Regions from separate parts of the Saccharothrix lopnurensis genome, predicted to be linked through region 3. Evidence: riboswitches for the same ligand, from Rfam matches in the RefSeq annotation. Region 3 holds a riboswitch; each other region holds the start of a gene.

Region 1 (6,820 bases), on a different contig from region 3:
GATGATCAGCATGTAGAGGATCAGCACCACGGTGGTGGCCACCGTGCTGGTCATCAGCGCGCCCACGCCCACGCCGAACATCGTCATCAGGATCGACGACAGGATGCCGACGCCGGCCAGCGCGAGCCAGCCGCCCGCGCTCGGCAGCGCGCCCGCGTCCGAGGTCAGCGCGATGCCGATGCTCACCGCGGCCACGATCGCCACGCCGTAGATCGCGCCCCACGCGATGTAGACGAGCATCTTCGCGGTCATCGCCGCGACCCGGTTGGGCGCGGTCAGGAACGTGGTGGTGATGGTCTTGCGGTGGATCTCGTTCGAGATCGCCAGGCCACCGAAGATCATCGGGAAGATGGTGGCCACGTTGATGCTGCGCGCGATGCCGAACACCGACACCTGCCACTGCGACGGGTCCACCCCGAGCAGCCGGGTCAGCTCCTCGGCCTCCGAGCTGCTGACCACGTCCATGATGCTCTTGCCGATGGCGCCCGTGCCGAGCGCCCAGCCCAGCGCGAGCAGCACGGTCGGGATCATCAGGCCCCACCACAGGCCCGTGGTGGTGGTCTTGCGGAACTCCGCCTTGATCAGGTTGCCCATCACGCACCGCCCCCCAGGCCGCCCTGTCCCTGCTGCTGCCCGTACGGGTTGTCCGGCGGCTGTTGCTGCCCGTGCGGGTTGTCGGCCTGCTGCTGACCCTGCGGTTGGCCCTGCGGCGGCGTGCCGGGCTGCACCGGCTGGTGGTAGCCGGACGGCGGCTGCTGCGGGGCGTACGGGCTCGGCTGCTGCTGGTACCCCGGGTACCCGGGCTGCGGCAGACCGGGCTGCGACAGACCGGGCGGCGGCGTGCCGGGCTGCTGGTAGCCCTGCTGCTGGTAGCCCTGCTGGTAACCCGCCTGCTGGTAACCCTGCTGGTAGCCCTGCTGCTGGTCGGGCTGCGGGTACCCGGTCGGCGGGTAGCCGGGCGGCGGCGCGTAGTAGCCGGTGCCCGGCTGCTGGGGCGGGAGCTGCCCCGGCGCCGCGTACTGGCCGCTGGTGAGCTGGAAGAACAGCCGTTCGAGGTCGGCCTTCTCCTCCTCGATCCCGTAGACCGACACGCCCGCCTTCAGCGCGGTGTCCGCGACCTGTCGGGGCTCCACGCCGGTGACCGCGATCCGGCCGTCCGGCAGCTGCTCGATGCCCGCCACGCCCTCCTCGCGCAGGGCGGTGACCAGTGCGCCCGCGTCGGACGGCTGCACCAGCACCCGCGCCTGCTGCCGCTCGCGCAGGTGGTCCAGCGGCCCGTAGAACATGGTCTGGCCGCGGCTGATGATGACCACCTGGTCCACCGTCTGCTCGACCTCGGCCAGCAGGTGGCTGGAGATCAGCACGGTCCGCCCGCTCCGCGCGAACGACTGGAGGAACGACCGCAGCCAGGCGATGCCCTCGGGGTCCAGGCCGTTGGCCGGCTCGTCGAGCACGAGGATCTGCGGGTCGCCCAGCAGGGCGGTGGCCAGCGCCAGCCGCTGCTTCATGCCGAGCGAGAAGCCGCCCGCCTTGCGGTCGCCCGCCGCGCCCAGGCCGACCAGTTGGAGCACCTGGTCCGCCCGCGAGTCCGGCACGCCGATCGCGGCGGCGTAGACCCGCAGGTGGTTGCGCGCGGTGCGCTTGGGGTGGAAGCCCTGCGCCTCCAGCACCGCGCCGACCACGCGACCGGGGTTGCCGAGCCGGTCGAACGGGCTGCCGTTGATCAGGGCGGTGCCCGCGGTCGGGGTCACCAGGCCGAGCAGCATGCGCAGGGTCGTCGTCTTGCCCGCGCCGTTGGGTCCGAGGAAGCCCGTCACCGAACCGGGTTCCACCGTGAAGCTCAGGTTCTGCACCGCCGCGACCGGACCGAACTGCTTGGTCAAGCCCTGCACCACGATGCGGCCACTGCCGTCGTGCACGCGTCCTCCCGGATTGCTCCTACCGGGGGTCATCCTGCCTTAGCGGGATCACTCGGGGAGGGCGTGTCGCGGTTTCGACACCACCGCGGGGAGCTCGGTGGTCGCCTCCGGGTCGCCGGGGCGGCGCGGCGCCCGCGGCGGCGAGCGGCGCGGTGGCGTGCGCAACCCCCGGCGCTCGCGGCGGCGCTCGCGGTGCGAGGCGCCCTCGCCGATGAGGTGCTGGTGCGCCATCGCCCACACCTGGCACGGCCACTTCTTGTTCCGCAGCACGCCGGGGCACACCCGGCAGCGGCTGTCCGGATCCGGTTGGTGCACGGTCAGCAGCAGCCGCCAGCCGTCGGCCAGGCGGTGGATCTCGGCGCGCGCGAGCGGCACCAGCGCTTCGTCCACGCCGCGCTCGGCGACCTCGTCGAGCAGGGCCAGCCGGCGCAGCACGGCGGCCCGCAGCGCTTCGTCCACGCCGCTCACATCCTGTCCGCGGCCTGGTCGAGCAGGCGGTGCAGTCGTCGGGTTTGGGTGACGGACATCACAGCGGACTCTCCGGGCGGGGCGACCAGGAGCACCCGGTCGTCCTCGACGATCACGGTCATGGACCGGTCGCGCCCGAACGGGTCGTGGCAGTCGATCCAGCCCTGGGGTTCGGCCATCGGGACTCCGATCGGGATTGGCGCGGCGCCTCGCCGCGCGAGCGGACGACCCCGCTGCGTAGTCGCGGGGGTTCCCAGTCCTGTCCATCGGCCGACGAGGCGCCGTGACTTACCCGTTACCCGCCATGTTCACCCTTTCGCTTGAGCGATGCGCACGCACGGTGGTTCACCGGTCGGGTGCTGTCGGCCGGACCGGTGGGCCCGCTGGGCACGGACCCCCGACTCCGGCTAGGATTGGCAGCGCGGCCCGCTCCCAGTGACCCCCAGGCTGGTTGAGCGGGCCGCCTTTTATGTCGAGGGCCCCGCTCACGTTCGGTGAGCGGGGCCCTCTCCTTCCGGGATCAGATCGCGAGCGCGGTGTGCTCCAGGTCGTGGGCCTGCGCCACCGGCAGGTTGGTCAGCGCGCCCTCGTGCGCGTTCAGGCCCAGCGCCAGCGACGCGTCCGCGCGCAGCGCCTCCCGCCAGCCCCGGTCGGCCAGCGCCACGGCGTGCGGCAGGGTCGCGTTGGTCAGCGCGTAGGTCGAGGTGCGCGGCACCGCGCCGGGCATGTTGGCCACGCAGTAGAAGACCGACTCGTGCACCGGGTAGGTCGGGTCGGCGTGCGTGGTGGGCCGCGAGTCGGCGAAGCAACCGCCCTGGTCGATCGCGATGTCCACCAGCACCGAGCCGGGCCTCATCTGCGCCACCAGCTCGTTGGACACCAGCTTCGGGGCCTTGGCGCCGGGCACCAGCACCGCCCCGATCACCAGGTCGGCCTCGCGCACGGCCTGCTCGACGGCGTAGCGGCTGGACGTGACGGTGCGCAACCGGCCCTGGAACAGGGCGTCGACGTGCCGCAGCCGGTCGATGTTGGTGTCCAGGATCTCGACGTCCGCGCCCATGCCCGCGGCGATGGTGGCCGCGTTCAGGCCCGCCACGCCGCCGCCGATGACGACCACGCGCGCCGGGTGCACGCCGGGCACGCCGCCGGGCAGCATCCCGCGGCCCCCGGAGGGCTTCATCAGCGCGAACGCGCCCACCTGCGGCGCGAGCCTGCCCGCGACCTCGGACATGGGCGCGAGCAGCGGCAGCGCGCCGTTCGGGGTCTGCACGGTCTCGTAGGCGATGGCCGTGGTGCGGGACGCCAGCAGCGCCTCGGTCAGCGGCCGGTCGGCGGCCAGGTGCAGGTAGGTGAACAGGACCTGGCCCTCGCGCAGCCGGGGGTACTCCTCGGCGATCGGCTCCTTGACCTTGAGCACCAGCTCGCCCTCGGACCACACGTCGTCCACGCCCGCGAGCACCTTCGCGCCCGCGGCGAGGTACTCCTCGTCGGGGATGGCCGAACCGAGCCCGGCGCCCGCCTCCACGTAGACCTCGTGGCCGCGGGTGGTCAGCTCGTGGGCGCCCGCCGGGGTCAGCGCGACGCGGTACTCGTGGTTCTTGATCTCGCGGGGGACTGCGATCCGCACGGTGGGCTCCTTCGGCCGTCGTTGCACCAAAGGTCGGGTACCCGGAACGCGGTGTCATCGTGCCCGCGGCACCAACGGCCGGGGGGTCGGTTGTGCCGGGAGGACAAGTCGTGCGGCGCGTTGACACCCTCCCGCCCGCCACCTAGCGTGCGGACAGCCAACTGAACATCGGCCGCGGCGTCGCGTGAGGCGCCGGAACCCGCGCGGGAGAGACCCCAGGTGTGTCGTCTGGGGCGCCGAAGGAGCAAGCACCCCGCACACTCTCAGGCAGCGAGAACCGCTCGGGTGAGGCGACTCTGGAAAGCGTGCCCCACGGCGCGCACCAACGGTGCAAGCCGCAGCTTCGTGCGGCGAAGCTCTCAGGTCCCAGGACAGAGTGGGGGAACCAGGACCACCACCCAGGGAGCGCTGTCGTGACCTTTCCGGAGAAGCTGCTGTACACCCCCGAGCACGAGTGGGTCGACTGGGTGCCGGGCACCCCGGACCCCGTGGCGGTCGGCATCACCTCGTACGCGGCCGGGTCGATGGGCGACATCGTGTTCGTCGACCTGCCGGCGGCGGGCACCAGGGTGACCTCCGGCGAGGTGTGCGGCGAGCTGGAGTCCACCAAGTCGGTCAGCGAGCTGTACGCGCCGGTCACCGGCGAGGTCGTCGAGGTCAACCCGGCCGTGGTCGCCGACCCGTCGCTGGTCAACAACGACCCGTACGGGCGCGGCTGGCTGTTCAAGGTGGCGGTCGAGGAGGCCACCGGCCTGCTGACCGCGGCGAAGTACGCGGAACTGACCGAGGGCTGATCGTGGCGATCAGCGTGTTCGACCTGTTCTCCGTGGGCATCGGGCCGTCCAGCTCGCACACGGTCGGCCCGATGCGGGCGGCGACGATGTTCGCCGCCCGGCTGCGCCCCGCGCTCGCGTCCGTCGACCGGGTGCGGGTGGAGCTGTTCGGGTCGCTCGGGGCGACCGGCCACGGCCACGGCAGCCCGAAGGCGGTGCTGCTCGGGCTGGAGGGGCACCGCCCGGAGGAGGTCGACCCCTCGGGGGCCGAGGTGCGGGTGGCCGAGATCCGCGCGACCGGGCGGCTCCGGCTGGGCGGTGAGCGGGAGATCGCCTTCGCCGAGGACGGCGACCTGGTCATGCACCGGCGCAAGTCCCTGCCGCTGCACCCCAACGGGATGAGCTTCACGGCCTACGCGGGTTCGGCGGTGGTGGACTCGGCGGTGTACTACTCGGTCGGCGGCGGGTTCGTGGTCGACGAGACGGCCACCGGGACCGACCGGATCAAGCCGGACCAGACGCCGGTGGCGCACCCGTTCAAGACCGGTGACGAGCTGCTGGCCCGCACCCGCGAGTCCGGGCTGTCGATCAGCGAGGTGATGCTCGCCAACGAGCGGTCGTGGCGGGACGAGGCCGACATCCGGGGCGGCCTGCTGCACATCTGGCAGGTGATGCAGGACTGCGTCGAGCGGGGCTGCACGGAGTCCGGCGTGCTGCCCGGCGGGCTCAAGGTCCGGCGGCGGGCCGCGGAGATGCGGCAGCTGCTGGCGGCCGAGCACTACGCCACCGACCCGCTGCGGGTGATGGACTGGGTGACGCTGTTCGCGCTGGCGGTGAACGAGGAGAACGCCGCGGGCGGCCGGGTGGTGACGGCCCCGACCAACGGCGCGGCCGGCATCGTGCCCGCGGTGCTGCACTACTACAGGCGGTTCGTGCCGGGCGCGTCGGACGACGGCGTGGTGCGCTTCCTGCTGACCGCGGGTGCCGTCGGCGTGCTGTTCAAGGAGAACGCGTCGATCTCGGGGGCCGAGGTGGGCTGCCAGGGCGAGGTCGGCTCGGCCTGCTCGATGGCGGCCGGCGGGCTGGCCGAGGTGCTGGGCGGGACGCCGGAGCAGGTGGAGAACGCGGCCGAGATCGCCATGGAGCACAACCTCGGGCTGACCTGCGACCCGATCGGCGGTCTGGTGCAGATCCCGTGCATCGAGCGCAACGCGCTGGCGTCGATCAAGGCGATCACGGCGGCGCGGATGGCGCTGCGGGGGGACGGGTCGCACTTCGTGTCGCTGGACAAGGTCATCAAGACCATGCGGGAGACCGGCCGGGACATGAAGGACAAGTACAAGGAGACGGCTCGCGGCGGGTTGGCCGTGAACGTCATCGAGTGCTGATCCGGTGAGCTCCGCCCGACCGGGCCCTCGGGTCCGGTCGGGCGGAACCGCCCGGGTCCTAGCGCGGCAGCGCGGACTCGACCGCCGCCACCACCTCGTCCGCCTCCGGGTCGGTCGCCGGGCGGAAGCGGGCGACCACCTCGCCGGTCGGGGACAGCAGGAACTTCTCGAAGTTCCACTGCACGTCGCCGGCCTCGCCCGCGGCGTCCGGGACGGCGGTCAGCTCCCGGTACACCGGGTGCCGGTCGGGGCCGTTCACCTCGATCTTCTCGAACAGCGGGAACGTCACCCCGTACGTGGTGGAGCAGAACGTCGCGATCTCCTCCGCGGTGCCCGGCTCCTGGCCCATGAACTGGTTGCAGGGGAAGCCGACCACCGAGAAGCCGCGCTCCGCGTACCGCTCGTGCAGCTGCTCCAGGCCCTTGTACTGCGGCGTCAGGCCGCACCGGGACGCGACGTTGACCACCAGCAGCGCCCGGCCGGCCAGCGTGCCCAGGCTGGACGGCTCACCGGACAGGGTGTGCACCGGGATGTCGTGGATGCTCATGCCCGAAGGCTAGATCGCCGCAGTCCGACGAGTCCGCCCAGGACCAGCACCAGCGCCGGCGGCACCAGCGGCCCGCCCGGCGCCCACACCGAACCGGC
Region 2 (6,820 bases), on a different contig from region 3:
TGCGCGCCTTCAGCCGCCCGATGTCCGGCTGCGGCGCGCGGGAGGCGAAGACGAGGGTGGTGTCCCGGGCGTTGAGGTGGGCGACGTGGGCGACCTGGTCCGCGACCAGCGAGCAGCCCGGACAGGCGCGGTCCGGCCAGCCGGACACGCCGGGCTCGAAGAACGCGCGGTAGACGATCAGCTGGCGGCGGCCCTCGAACAGGTCGAGGAGGGTCCGCGGGCCGTGCGCCGTGTCGAACGAGTAGTCCCGCTCGACCGCCGGCCACGGCATCCGCCGGCGCTCGGCGGCCAGCGCGTCGCGGGCGCGGGTGAGTTCCTTCTCCCGCACCAGGAGCGCCTGGCGCGCGGCCTCCCACTCCGCCGGCGGGACGATCGGTGGTGTCCTCATCCTGTGCTCGCTCTCGGGTCGGTGGTCACGGGTCGGTCCGGGTGGACCGGTCGAGGTGGTCCTCCAGCGCGCCGAGCGGTCCGTCCCAGTCGCGGGCCAGCGCGGCCAGGAACTGCTGGGCCACGCGCATGGGCGCCGAGCGCAGCCGGTAGCGGACCCGGCGCCGCTCCCCCGGCTCGGCCGTCACCAGGCCGGCCTCGGTCAGCAGGGCCAGGTGCTTGGCGATCGCCTGCCTGGTGATGGGCAGGCGGGCCGCCAGGTCCGTGGCCGTGGCGGGTCCGCGGGCGGCCAGCTCGGCCAGGATCCCGCGCCGGCTCGGGTCGGCCAGCGCGGTGAACACCTGCTCGGCGATCGCCTCGGCGTCAGGCCGCATCGAGGTGGGCGACCAGCTCGCCCAGCTCGTTCGTCCAGCCCTCCACGTGGCTGTCGTACGCCTTGCCGTGGTCGTCCTCCGCCAGCTGGGCGAACCCGGCCTCGACCACGAGCAGCCGCGTGCCGCCGGGGATCGGTTCGAGCCGGAACTCGACGCAGGTGCGACGGGGGTCGTCCGCAGGCAGCCCGGAGACCGGCCAGGTGAACGCGAACACCGACGGCTCCTCGACCCGCTCCACGCGCAGCTCGCACCGGGGGCCGCCCTCCCACGACATCCGGATCACCCCGCCCTCGCGCAGGTCGACCGTCGCCTCCTCGCCGAACCAGCCGCTCAACCCCTCGGCGGTGGTCAGCGCGGCCCACACCTCGCGCGGCGGGTGGGCCAGTTCGAGCGTGCGTTCGATGCGGTCGGGAAAGCCCACGACAACCTCCAGTTGCAACTGTTCGGTTGCGACACTATGGCAACCGTCTGGTTGCGTCAACGGCGTCGTCCCGGCCGGCACCCGACCCCTGGATTCCGCCCCGACCTGAACCGGGGCCGTGACCGGGCCGTAATCGTCGTTGGAGCGATCGACGGACCGAGGAGGAGTTGAGTGTGATCCAACGAAACCGCGTCGCCATCGCCGTCGCGGCCGGCCTGGTGGCCGTGCTCGCGCTGGTCGTGTGGACGTCCAACACCACCGTGCTGCGGGGCACCACCGTGGCGCAGACCGAACTGGTGGACGCCGGGGCGCAGGACGGGTACGAGGCGCCGCTGGCCCCCGCCACCAGCGAGGAGGCCGTCCCGGACGAGGAGGACGCAGCCGAGGAGGACGCGGCCGAGGACGCCCCGGTCGAGGAGGCGGCGTCGGCGCCGGAGGCCCAGGCCGCGCCCGCCGGTCCGCGGATCACCCTGGTCGGCAAGAGCGTGCCGCGCATGGGCGATGTCGTGCAGGACGGCGACGGCCGCACGCTGTACCGGTTCGACAAGGACACGCCGGACCCGGCGAAGTCCAACTGCGAGGGCCAGTGCGCGGTCACCTGGCCGCCGCTGCTGACCAACGGCGACGAGCCGCAGCTCCGTGGCGTCGACCCGGAGCTGGTGTCGACGGTCGAGCGCGCCGACGGTTCCGAGCAGGTCACCCTGGACGGCTGGCCGCTCTACACCTACGCCAAGGACGAGGCGCCGGGCCAGTGGAAGGGCCAGGGCGTCGGCGGCACGTGGTTCGTGGTGCAGCCCAACGGCAAGCGGAACGTCGAGTGCCTGCCGCCGGGGGTGACCGCACCGGCCGCGTGAGGTCCACCGCGGAACGCCCTGATCCCCCGGCTGGGGTTGGCCGGGGGATCAGGGCGTTGCGTGGCGGGCGCCGGGGTCAGGGGACGCGGACCGCCCTCACAGGTTCGGGTACAGCGGGTGCTTGGCCGCCAGCACGTCCACGCGCGCCCGCAGCTCCGCCAGGTCCGGCGACGGCTGGAGGGCGGCCGCGACGACGTCGGCCACCTCGGTGAAGTCCGCCGCGCCGAAACCGCGCGTGGCCAGGGCGGGCGTGCCGATGCGCAGGCCGGAGGTGACCATCGGCGGGCGGGGGTCGTTCGGCACCGCGTTGCGGTTGACCGTGATGCCGACCTCGTGCAGCCGGTCCTCCGCCTGCTTGCCGTCCAGTTCGGACGCCACCAGGTCGACCAGCACCAGGTGCACGTCCGTGCCGCCGGTGAGCACCTTCACCCCGGCCGCGGCCGCGTCGGGCCGCGACAGGCGCTCGGCGAGGATCTTCGCGCCCTCGACCGTGCGGCGCTGGCGGTCGACGAACTCCGGCGACGCGGCGTGCTTGAACGCCACCGCCTTGCCCGCGATCACGTGCTCCAGCGGGCCGCCCTGCTGGCCCGGGAACACCGCCGAGTTGATCTTCTTGGCGAGGTCGGCCTCGTTGGTCAGGATCACGCCGCCGCGCGGGCCGCCCAGCGTCTTGTGCGTGGTGGTGGTCACCACGTGCGCGTGCGGCACCGGGCTGGGGTGCAGGCCCGCCGCCACCAGGCCGGCGAAGTGCGCCATGTCCACCATCAGGTAGGCGCCGACCTCGTCGGCGATGCGGCGGAACTCCGCGAAGTCCAACTGGCGCGGGTAGGCCGACCAGCCGGCCACGATCAGCTTCGGCCGGTGCTCCAGGGCCAGCCGCTCGACCTCGGCCATGTCGACCCGGCCGTCGGACTCGGCCACGTGGTAGGGCACGACGTGGTAGAGCTTGCCGGAGAAGTTGATCCGCATGCCGTGGGTCAGGTGGCCGCCGTGCGCCAGGTCCAGGCCCAGGATCGTGTCGCCGGGCTGGAGCAGGGCGAACATCGCGCACGCGTTGGCCTGCGCGCCCGAGTGCGGCTGCACGTTGGCGAAGCCCGCGCCGAACAGCTCCTTGACCCGCTCGATGGCCAGCCGCTCGACGACGTCGACGTTCTCGCAGCCGCCGTAGTAGCGGCGGCCCGGGTAGCCCTCGGCGTACTTGTTGGTCAGCACCGACCCCTGCGCCTGGAGCACCGACACCGGCGTGAAGTTCTCGGAGGCGATCATCTCCAGCGTGCTCTGCTGCCGGTGCAGCTCGGCGGCCACCGCGTTCGCGACCTCCGGGTCGAACTCCGCGAGGGACGTGGTGAAGTGCTCGGACATGTGGATCTTTCTCCTGTCAGCTGGTGCGCTTGTAGAACGGCAGGGCGACGACCTCCACCGGCTCGTGCCTGCCCCGGACGTCGACGAACAGCGGCGTGCCCGGCCGGGTGTGGTCGACGGCCACGTAGGCCATCGCCACCGAGTAGCCCAGCGTCGGCGACAGGGCGCCGCTGGTGACCTCGCCGACCGGGTCGCCCGCCGCGTCCAGCACCGGGTACCCGTGCCTCGGCGCGCGGCGCGAGGTGGTCTTCAGGCCGACCAGGGCGGTGTCCGCGCCCCGCTCTGCGGCGGCGGCCAGCGCCTCGCGGCCGACGAAGTCGCCCGGCTTGTCGAGCTTGACCACCCGGCCCAGGTTCGCGTGGAACGGGGTGCGGCCCCGGCCCAGCTCGTTGCCGTAGAGCGGCATCCCCGCCTCCAGGCGCAGGGTGTCGCGGCAGCCCAGGCCGGCGGGCCGCAGGTCGTGCGGCGCGCCCGCCTCCAGCAGCGCCCGCCACACGGGTGCGGCGTCGTCGGGGGCGGTGAACAGCTCGAAGCCGTCCTCGCCGGTGTAGCCGGTGCGGGCGAGCAGCACGGGCCGGCCCGCCACCTCGGTCCGGTAGGAGGCGTAGTACTTGACCGTCGACAGGTCGGTGGGGGTGAGGCCGGCGAGGATCGCGGTGGAGTTCGGGCCCTGCACGGCCAGCAGGGCGTAGTCCGCGGACCGGTCCTCGACGGTGGTGTCGAAGCCCGCGGCGCGCTCGACCAGCGCCCCGTGCACGACGGCCGCGTTGGAGGCGTTGGCCACGACCAGGTACTCCTGCTCGCCCAGGCGGTAGACGATCAGGTCGTCGACCACGCCGCCGTCGGCCTCGCAGATCATCGTGTAGCGGGCGCGGCCGACGCCGATCGCGGAGGCGTGCCCGACCAGGGCGTGGTCCAGCGCGGCGCCCGCCCCGGGCCCGGTGAGCACGATCTCGCCCATGTGGGTCAGGTCGAACAGGCCCGCCGACGTGCGCACGGCGTGGTGCTCGGCCAGCTCGCTGTCGTAGCGCAGCGGCATCCGCCAGCCCGCGAAGTCGGTGAACATGGCGCCCAGCGCCTCGTGCTCGGCGTGCAGCGGCGTGCGGCGGCTTTCCATCGGGCGGGGTCCTCCCTGGGTGCGGACATGCCGGTAGCGCCGACCGGTCGGGTCGGCGGGGCACGGGTGAAGGATGGCACGGTCCACCGGAGACTCCTCGTCGAGTGAGCCTCCCCCTCTGTCATGAGCCTGAGAGCTTCGCCGCCGTGGGGCGGCTTGCACCGTGGGCGAGGCGCGCAGGGGCGCCTGCTTTCCAGAGTTGCCTACGTCGGCGGTAGCTGTGCCTGAGAGATTCCGGGGAGGAGTTGCTCCTTCGGCGCCCCGGCTTGCCCGGGGACTCTCCCGCTCGACGTCGATGGCCGTGTTCAGTTGGTACCGCCAGACGCTAGGCGGGCCCGGGGGTCCGGTCAACCCTGGTCACAGGGCCTTGCCGGTCCGGACGCCCTCCACGACCCTGCGCTCGGCGTAGAACGACACGAACGGGATCGTGCCGGCGAGCAGCACCAGGGCCGTGCCCTTGATCGACCAGCGGGCCTTGAGCGCCAGGTCGACGGTCAGCACCAGGTAGACCGCGTAGAGGAAGCCGTGCACCGGGCCGACGACCCGCATCATGGTCTCGGAGTCGCCCACGTACTTGGCGAACATGGCGGCCACGAGCAGCAGCAGGCCGACACCGACCACGTAAGCCATGAACCGGAACCTGGTCAACGCGCCGTCCATCGCCCTACCCCTGCCTCACCGCTGGTCCCGCGCGTGCAACTCGGCGAGCATCCGGTTGTAGGCCGCCAGCTCGTCGTCCTGGTCTTCGCGCGCTCTCCTGACGGGCCCAACCGTAACGACCCGCTCCACCGGCTCCGCCACCGGCTCCTCGGGTCGGCCGTCGGTCGGCGAACCGGCCGCCTCCGCCTTGCGCCGGGCGTCCAGCTTGCGGATGCGCCACACCATGAAGGCGGGGAAGAGGCCGAACAGGGGCCACTGGAAGACGTAGCCGAGGTTCTGGAACGTGCCGCCGGCCCGGGAGAACCGCTCCCACTGCCAGTAGGCGAGACCGCAGCACACGATCAGGGAGGCCACGCAGACCAGCGCGATGGCGACTCGCTTGGGGGTGATGAGGCCCGGCACGCCTCCAGGGTACTTCGCCCGCCGGACCGGGTCGGCGGTCGGGTTTGCCGGTCTTGCCGGAGTCACCCGCGCACGGGTCGGTGGGGCCGGGGCCGGGTTTTCCGGACCGGGGATCCGGTTGCGGATCCCGGTCGGGTTCTCGGGCGAGGGCTCCTCCCACAGGAGCCCGTCCCTCGGGCGTGGGCTCCCTGACCACAGGAGCCCGTCCCTTCTTCGATCGGACTAGGCGACGCCGTCCCGGCGTTGCCTCTGCAACCTGGCCACGCACCAGGCCGCCGCACTCCCCCGACGCAGGTGCTGGAGCACCGTCATCGGCCCGAGCCGACGACCGAGGTCGGCGGGCGAGAGCCCGGCCGCCCGGTAGTCCAGAGCGCGCTGGTCCAGCGGGCTGATGCCCGCGTCCCACCACTGCTCCGCCTCGGACAGGTCGCCCACCAGCTGCCAGTAGCTGGCCGCGGCCGCGAGCAGGGCCTCGGGCACCTCGGGCGCCCGCTTCCGCATCGCCGCCACGTAGGCGGGGTCCGCGGACTCGACCCGCACCAGGCCCCGGGGACCACCACTCGCCCGCTGCACGGGGATTCCCGGAGAGGGCGGGGCTTCCGCGAGCCACGCGTCCTTGATCCGGTTCACCTCCTGCATCTCGGCGTCGTCCGAGCGCTCAGCCGCCCACTGCCTCAGCAGCTCGTCGACTCCGGAGTCCTCGACCATTCTGCCTCCTCGTCGGTCGAAGATCAGCCAATGCAGCGCACCGTATTAGCGGGTACCGACAACCGCTAGACCCCGGTTTGTCAAAAACCCTGTTACCAGCGCGTTATAGCCCTCATTCCACCCGTACGGTCCAACGAAGAGGCCCTGATGTCACCGACCGTCACCGCATTGAGCGGACCGGCCGGGGGGCTAGGCGAAGAGGCTGCGGACGAAGGTGATGATCGACTCTGCGCCCTGCTCAAGCCACCCGAGGCCGGTGCGCACACCTTCGGCCGACTCGTTCGGCTGGGTGATCAGGAGGAACAGCACCAGCGCGACCGCCGCCAGCGTCAGCACCTTCTTGACGTTCACTGATCGGTCTCCGTCCGTTCACAAGGCAGGGCCGGCAGGTGCCGTGCCCGTCGCGTCACCCGACATGGTCCCCCATTCACCCGGATGACGAACCTCCAACCCACCGGCATCCCCCGACCGGCAGGCTCGGCGACCACACAACCGCACCCTCACCCCGTCTGGTGTCACCCGAACGGACGATCAA
Region 3 (6,820 bases):
TGGTCGGCCGGGAACTGGTGGTCGGCGCCTGCCTGCCCGTGCTCCGCAGCCGCGGCTACGGCCCGTTCGAGGTCAACTACCTGGGCAAGGCCGCCACCTTCAACCTGCTCTACGCGTTCCCCATGCTCCTGCTCGCCCAGGGCGGGTCGACGGCCGCCCAGCTGCTCCGGCCCCTCGCCTACGCGTTCATGATCTGGGGCGGGGCCCTGTACCTGTGGTCGGGCGCCCTGTACGTCTACCAGTTCACCCTCGCGCTGCGCCGGCGGCCGGGGGTCGCGCCGGCCTGAACCGGACGTGGGAAGATCCGGCACCGAAGATCCACCGTCATGAAGGAGCGCACCGCGGTGATTCCCGAGGAGCTCAAGTACACCGAGGAACATGAGTGGGTGCTGCGCACGAGCGAGGACACCGTGCGCGTGGGCATCACCGACTACGCCCAGGAGCAGCTCGGGGACGTCGTGTTCGTCCAGCTCCCGGAGCTCGGCGAGCAGGTCGGAGCCGGTCAGACGCTGGGCGAGGTCGAGTCCACCAAGAGCGTGTCGGACATCTACGCCCCGCTCGCGGGTGAGGTCGTCGCGCGCAACGACTTCCTCGACCAGCAGCCCGACCTGGTGAACTCCGACCCCTACGGCGAGGGGTGGATGGTGGAGCTCCGGCTCGACGACCCGACCGCGGTCGACGACCTGCTCGACGCCACCGCGTACCAGGAGCTGGCGGCGCAGGGGTGACGTCGATCTTCCGGCGGCTCTTCGGTCGGTGGGGGAGCCGCTCCTCAGACAAGGGTTCGGGCACGATAGGTTCTACCGAACTCGACGGTTCCAGCAGCAGGAGGAGAGCTCAGGTGAGCACGAACGACGGGCCAGGCGTCCCGCCCGAGCAGTCCCCGGAGCGGACCTCCGTTTTCCGGGCCGACTTCCTCGCCGAGGTCGAGGGCGCCGAGGCGCCCGCCCAGGAGCCGGCGGTCGCCGGTGTCGACGCGCTGCCCGCCGGGTCGGCACTGCTGGTGGTGAAGCGCGGTCCCAACGCGGGGTCCAGGTTCCTGCTCGACCGCGACACGACCAGCGCCGGACGGCACCCCGACAGCGACATCTTCCTCGACGACGTGACGGTCTCGCGCCGGCACGCCGAGTTCCGCCGCGAGGGCGGCGAGTTCGTGGTGATCGACGTGGGCAGCCTCAACGGCACCTACGTCAACCGCGAGCCCGTCGACCAGGCCGTGCTGGCCAACGGCGACGAGGTGCAGATCGGCAAGTTCCGCCTGGTTTTCCTGACCGGTCCGGGCGCCGGGGGCCAGGGGGCCTGACGGTGGGGCTCCGGTGACGGCGGCCGGGCGGCCACGCGGGGGGTTGAGCATCGGGGCGGTGCTGTCGCAGCTCCGACCCGACTTCCCCGACGTCACCATCTCCAAGATCCGGTTCCTGGAATCGGAGGGGTTGGTCCGCCCGGCGCGCACGGCCTCGGGGTACCGGCAGTTCACCCCGGCGGACGTGGAGCGCCTGCGGTACGTGCTGTCCGCGCAGCGCGACAGGTACCTGCCGCTCAAGGTCATCAGGGAGCAGCTGGACGCGGCCGACCAGGGCGTGCGCGCGGCGGACGCCGCGTCGGGCCAGGGGCGCCGGATCACGCGCGACGACCTGCTGGCGCGCGCGGGCATCGAGTCGGCCGACCTGGCCGACCTGGAGCAGCACGGCCTGGTCAGCGCCGGTCCGGGCGGGTTCTACGACCACGAGTCGGTGCGGATCGCCACCACCGTGCGGGCGATGGCCCGGCACGGGCTCCAGGCCCGGCACCTGCGCCCGTTCCGGGCCGCGGCGGACCGCGAGGTCGCCCTGGTCGAGCAGGCCGCCGCGGCGGCGCACCGGGCGCGGGCCGACGAGGTCGTGCGCGAGCTGGCGGCGCTCTCGGTCACGCTGCACGCGCTGCTGGTCGAGGTCGGGTTGCGCGATGTCGCAGGTAAGCGCGTTTCGTCGAGGTGAACAAGTGTCCGCATCGTGATGCCGGAGCGGGTGGGCGGTTGCGCACGGGGCCCGCTTGGCGGGTAGCGTCGAAAGGGTACTTGGGGGATCCTCGTTCATACAGCGGGGACGCCAGGATTTCAGCGCGCTGAGGGAGGCGAGACCCGATGAGCGAGATGCGCGTCGTGGGTGTGCGGGTGGAACTGCCCGCCAACCAGCCGATCCTGCTGCTGCGCGAAACCGAGGGCGAGCGGTACCTGCCGATCTGGATCGGGTCCGTCGAGGCCACCGCGATCGCGCTGGAGCAACAGGGCGTGCGCCCGGCCCGCCCGCTGACCCACGACCTGCTCAAGGACGTCATCGGCGCCCTCGGGCGGCAGCTGGAGCAGGTGCGGATCACCGACCTCCAGGAGGGCACCTACTTCGCGGAGCTGGTGTTCGACGGCGACGTGCGGGTGTCCGCGCGGCCCAGCGACTCGGTGGCGCTCGCGCTGCGGGTCGGCGTGCCCATCCACGCGGAGGAGTCCGTGCTGGCCGAGGCGGGGCTGATCATCCCGGACGAGCAGGAGGACGAGGTCGAGAAGTTCCGCGAGTTCCTCGACTCCGTGTCGCCGGAGGACTTCCGGGGTGCCGACACCTGAGCGGTGCCGGCTCTCCCGTCATCTCGTCGACAGGGTCCCCGTGCGGGGGCCCTGTCGTGCTTCTCGGGCCAGGACGGCCCGGCCCCGGTGCCCCGCCAATACCCACCGGCCCCGCCCGTGGACGAGCGTGGTGAGCGGTCCCGGTGTGGTGCGTGGGCCCCGGGCGTGCGGCCCCGCCGCGCCGACCCGGACCCGGGCGTGCCGTTCAGGCCCCGTCCGCCGTACCCACCGGTCGGGCGAACTTCCGGGAGGCCCGCCTCCCCGGCCCGCGCCGGCCGCCGGAGGCCCCCGCGCCGACCCCCGTCAAACCCCCGCCGCCGACCCTCCACCCGCGCCGGGCGAGTACCACCTGCGAGAGGTCCGACCAGCGGCCGAACCCCTCGCGGGTGTGTGCGGTGCGTTGTGGATCAACCCCGCGTGCCACCCCCCGGTGTCACACTTCTGGATTACACAACGTCAGCATTCCGCCGCTAAACGATCACTAAACGTCACCCGAATGGCTTACAACGGCCGACTCTCTCAACCTCTACCTCAGGTTGAGGTCAGACGCGTCCCGCGCGTCGCGTTGACCTGCCCCCTAGCCGGTCTTACCGTCGAGCTCAGGTGAATTGCCGCGGTGTGATTCGGGCACTGCGGCGGCTTCACGTTGGTCGCCGGTCGTCGTGGCCGGACCGAGGGGAGGCAGGCGTGGTCCAGGAAGCGCCCATCATCCGGGCGGGCTCCGGCTCCGGCGAACAGGGCGAGCTGTTCCCGGACTCCTCGCTGCCGGACGAGCTGGTCGGGTACCGCGGCCCGGCCGCGTGCCAGATCGCGGGCATCACCTACCGCCAGCTGGACTACTGGGCCCGCACGGACCTGGTCAGCCCGACCATAAGGAGTGCCCACGGCTCCGGCAGCCAGCGCCTGTACTCGTTCAAGGACATCCTCGTCCTGAAGGTCGTCAAGCGGCTGCTGGACACCGGCGTCTCGCTCCAGAACATCCGGGTCGCGGTCGACCACCTGCGCCGCCGCGGCGTGCAGGACCTGGCCCGCATCACGCTGTTCAGCGACGGCACCACGGTCTACGAGTGCACCTCGCCCGAGGAGGTCGTCGACCTGCTCCAGGGTGGCCAGGGCGTGTTCGGCATCGCGGTCAGCGGCGCCATGCGGGAGATCAGCGGCACCATCCACGAGTTCCCCGCCGAGCGCGCCGACGGCGCCGAGGTCGTGGCGGCCTCCAACGACGAGTTGTCGCGCCGCAGGCGCACCCGGGCCACCGGCTGAGAGCGCTCGCGGGGGGACCGCCGGGCGCGGAAGCGGGAAAGGCCGGCGGTGGGGTGAGCGGAACCGCGGATCGGGCACGGCGCGAACACGACCTGTCGCGGTCGGGTACCGGGAATGTGCCCGCTGGAAAACCCGCTCAAACCCCGCTGTCCAGGTGATGAGATCCACGTCGCGCCGGCAGGACCGGCGGCGTCCGGGTTGGGTACGATTCGCGCGCAGTCGCTTTATCCCGCGCGGGAGAGTCCGAGCCCGCTCGGCGCCGAAGGAGCAAATCCTCCCCGGAACCTCTCAGGCGCAAGGACCGCGTGGGTGAGACGCCTCTGGAAAGCGGGTCGGGCCACCGACCCCGCCGACGGTGCAAGCCCGGTCACCACCGGGTGAAGCTCTCAGGCGCCCGGCGACGGGCGGGAGACAGAGGGGGAGGGCCACGGCAGGAGTCTGCCCGTAGCCCGGAGGCGCTTCATGACGCAGGACCGCATCCCCCTCGCCGCTCTTGAGCACGGCACCCCCTTCGCCGACCGGCACGTGGGCCCCCGGCCCGCCGAGCTGTCGCGGATGCTCGACGTGATCGGCGTCGGCTCCCTGGAGGAGTTGGCCCAGCGCGCCGTGCCCGACTCGATCCGCGAGCGCGAACTGGTGCTGGACCTGCCCGCGCCCGCCACCGAGACCGAGGCCCTGGCCGAGCTGCGCGCCCTGGCGGCCCGCAACCGCCCGATGACCCAGATGATCGGCCTGGGCTACTACGGCACCACCACGCCGCCGGTGATCCGCCGCACCGTGCTGGAGAACCCGGCCTGGTACACCGCGTACACGCCCTACCAGCCGGAGATCTCCCAGGGCCGGCTGGAGGCCCTGCTGAACTTCCAGACCGTCGTCGGCGACCTCACCGGTCTGCCCGTGGCCAACGCGTCCATGCTCGACGAGTCCACGGCCGCCGCCGAGGCGATGACGCTGGTCCGCCGCGCGGGCCGGGCGAGGTCGAACCGGTTCGTGGTCGACGCCGACACGCTGCCGCAGACCCTCGCCGTCATCGAGACCCGCGCCGAGCCGCTGGGCATCGAGGTCGTCACGGCCGACCTGTCGCAGGGCCTGGAGGGCCTCGGCCTGGGCGGCGACTTCTTCGGCGTGCTGCTGTCCTACCCCGGCGCGTCCGGCGCGGTCCTCGACCACGCGTCCGTCGTCGAGGAGATCCACCGGGCCGGCGCGCAGGCCGTCGTCGTCGCCGACCTGCTGGCGCTGGCGCTGCTGCGCCCGCCGGGCGAGATCGGCGCGGACGTCGTGGTCGGCACCACCCAGCGCTTCGGCGTGCCGATGGGCTTCGGCGGCCCCCACGCCGGCTACATGGCGGTGCGCCAGGGCCTGGAGCGGCAGCTGCCGGGCCGCCTGGTGGGCGTGTCCGTGGACGCCGACGGCGACCCGGCCTACCGGCTGGCGCTCCAGACCCGCGAGCAGCACATCCGCCGCGAGAAGGCGACCAGCAACATCTGCACCGCGCAGGTCCTGCTGGCCGTGATCGCCTCGATGTACGCGGTCTACCACGGCCCGGAGGGCCTGAGGGCGATCGCGACCCGCGCCCACCGGATGGCGACCGTGCTGGCCGCGGGCCTGTGCGAGGCCGGCGTGGAGGTGGTGCACGGCGAGTTCTTCGACACCGTGAGGGCCCGCGTCGAGGGCCGGGCCGCCGAGGTCGTGGCCGCGGCGCGCGAGCTGGGCGTGAACCTGTGGCGGGTGGACGACGACGTGGTCTCCGTCGCCTGCGACGAGACCACCACGCGCGAGCACCTGCGGCTGGTGTGGCGGGCGTTCGGCGTCACCGTGACCGACGTGGACGCCCTGGACGCCGACACCGCCGACGGCATCCCCGTCGACCTGCGCCGCACCTCCGACTACCTGACCCACCCGGTGTTCCACACCCACCGCTCGGAGACCGCGCTGCTGCGCTACCTCCGGTCGCTGTCGGACAAGGACGTGGCGCTGGACCGCAGCATGATCCCGCTGGGCTCGTGCACGATGAAGCTCAACGCCGCGGCCGAGATGGAGCCCGTCACCTGGCCGGAGTTCGCCGAGCTGCACCCGTTCGCGCCGGTCGGGGACGCCGCCGGGTACCTGGAGCTGATCGGCGACCTGGAGCGGTGGCTCGCCGAGGTCACCGGCTACGACGCGGTGTCGATCCAGCCCAACGCGGGCAGCCAGGGCGAGTTCGCGGGCCTGCTGGCCATCCGCGCCTACCACCGCGCCAACGGCGACGTGCACCGCGACGTGTGCCTGATCCCGTCCAGCGCGCACGGCACCAACGCCGCGTCGGCCGTGATGGCGGGGATGCGGGTCGTGGTGGTCAAGTGCGACGACAAGGGCAACGTCGACCTGGGGCACCTGCGCGAGACGGTCGAGGCGCACCGCGACGACCTGGCCGCCATCATGATCACCTACCCGTCGACGCACGGCGTGTACGAGGACACCGTGCGCGAGGTGTGCGGGCTGGTGCACGACGCCGGCGGCCAGGTGTACGTGGACGGCGCGAACCTCAACGCCCTGATCGGCCTGGCGCGGTACGGCAGGTTCGGCTCGGACGTGTCCCACCTGAACCTGCACAAGACGTTCTGCATCCCGCACGGCGGCGGCGGCCCCGGTGTCGGCCCGATCGGCGTGCGGGCGCACCTGGCGCCGTTCCTGCCCAACCACCCGCTCCAGCCCGCCGCGGGCCCGGAGACCGGCGTGGGCCCGATCAGCGGCGCGCCGTGGGGCTCGGCGTCGATCCTGCCGATCTCGTGGGCGTACGTGCGGATGATGGGCGCCGACGGCCTGCGCCGGGCGACCCTGACCGCGGTGGCCGCGGCGAACTACGTGGCGCGGCGGCTGGACGAGCACTTCCCGGTGCTCTACACCGGCGAGGGCGGCTTCGTGGCCCACGAGTGCATCCTCGACCTGCGGCCGATCACCAAGGCGACCGGCGTGACCGTG

The links. Region 3 has a riboswitch for glycine ahead of gcvP (aminomethyl-transferring glycine dehydrogenase). Riboswitches for the same ligand answer to the same signal wherever they lie in the genome.
Region 1: linked by a shared signal. The riboswitch ahead of gcvH (glycine cleavage system protein GcvH) and the one ahead of gcvP (aminomethyl-transferring glycine dehydrogenase) in region 3 are both predicted to bind glycine.
Region 2: linked by a shared signal. The riboswitch ahead of gcvT (glycine cleavage system aminomethyltransferase GcvT) and the one ahead of gcvP (aminomethyl-transferring glycine dehydrogenase) in region 3 are both predicted to bind glycine.

What each region holds. Positions count from the first base shown of each region.
Region 1 covers NZ_JBHSQO010000011.1:70,987-77,806, forward strand. Annotated here, with positions in the region: gene ACFP3R_RS13185 (ABC-2 transporter permease) at 1-594, opposite strand, end outside; gene ACFP3R_RS13190 (ABC transporter ATP-binding protein) at 594-1,919, opposite strand; gene ACFP3R_RS13195 (hypothetical protein) at 1,968-2,378, opposite strand; gene ACFP3R_RS13200 (hypothetical protein) at 2,384-2,566, opposite strand; gene ald (alanine dehydrogenase) at 2,908-4,014, opposite strand; glycine riboswitch at 4,209-4,304, shown strand; gene gcvH (glycine cleavage system protein GcvH) at 4,428-4,808, shown strand; gene ACFP3R_RS13215 (L-serine ammonia-lyase) at 4,811-6,175, shown strand; gene ACFP3R_RS13220 (glutathione peroxidase) at 6,234-6,722, opposite strand; gene ACFP3R_RS13225 (hypothetical protein) at 6,719-6,820, opposite strand, start outside.
Region 2 covers NZ_JBHSQO010000005.1:118,834-125,653, reverse strand. Annotated here, with positions in the region: partial or broken gene ACFP3R_RS07225 (DUF899 domain-containing protein) at 1-388, opposite strand, end outside; gene ACFP3R_RS07220 (ArsR/SmtB family transcription factor) at 414-761, opposite strand; gene ACFP3R_RS07215 (SRPBCC domain-containing protein) at 751-1,182, opposite strand; gene ACFP3R_RS07210 (COG4315 family predicted lipoprotein) at 1,356-2,036, shown strand; gene glyA (serine hydroxymethyltransferase) at 2,133-3,398, opposite strand; gene gcvT (glycine cleavage system aminomethyltransferase GcvT) at 3,415-4,515, opposite strand; glycine riboswitch at 4,627-4,717, opposite strand; glycine riboswitch at 4,719-4,810, opposite strand; gene ACFP3R_RS07195 (DUF3817 domain-containing protein) at 4,873-5,175, opposite strand; gene ACFP3R_RS07190 (hypothetical protein) at 5,191-5,577, opposite strand; gene ACFP3R_RS07185 (helix-turn-helix transcriptional regulator) at 5,800-6,285, opposite strand; gene ACFP3R_RS07180 (hypothetical protein) at 6,475-6,636, opposite strand.
Region 3 covers NZ_JBHSQO010000003.1:37,618-44,437, forward strand. Annotated here, with positions in the region: gene ACFP3R_RS03960 (CDP-alcohol phosphatidyltransferase family protein) at 1-287, shown strand, start outside; gene gcvH (glycine cleavage system protein GcvH) at 327-728, shown strand; gene garA (glycogen accumulation regulator GarA) at 842-1,303, shown strand; gene ftsR (transcriptional regulator FtsR) at 1,317-1,976, shown strand; gene ACFP3R_RS03980 (bifunctional nuclease family protein) at 2,123-2,596, shown strand; gene ACFP3R_RS03985 (MerR family transcriptional regulator) at 3,284-3,859, shown strand; glycine riboswitch at 4,084-4,173, shown strand; gene gcvP (aminomethyl-transferring glycine dehydrogenase) at 4,322-6,820, shown strand, end outside.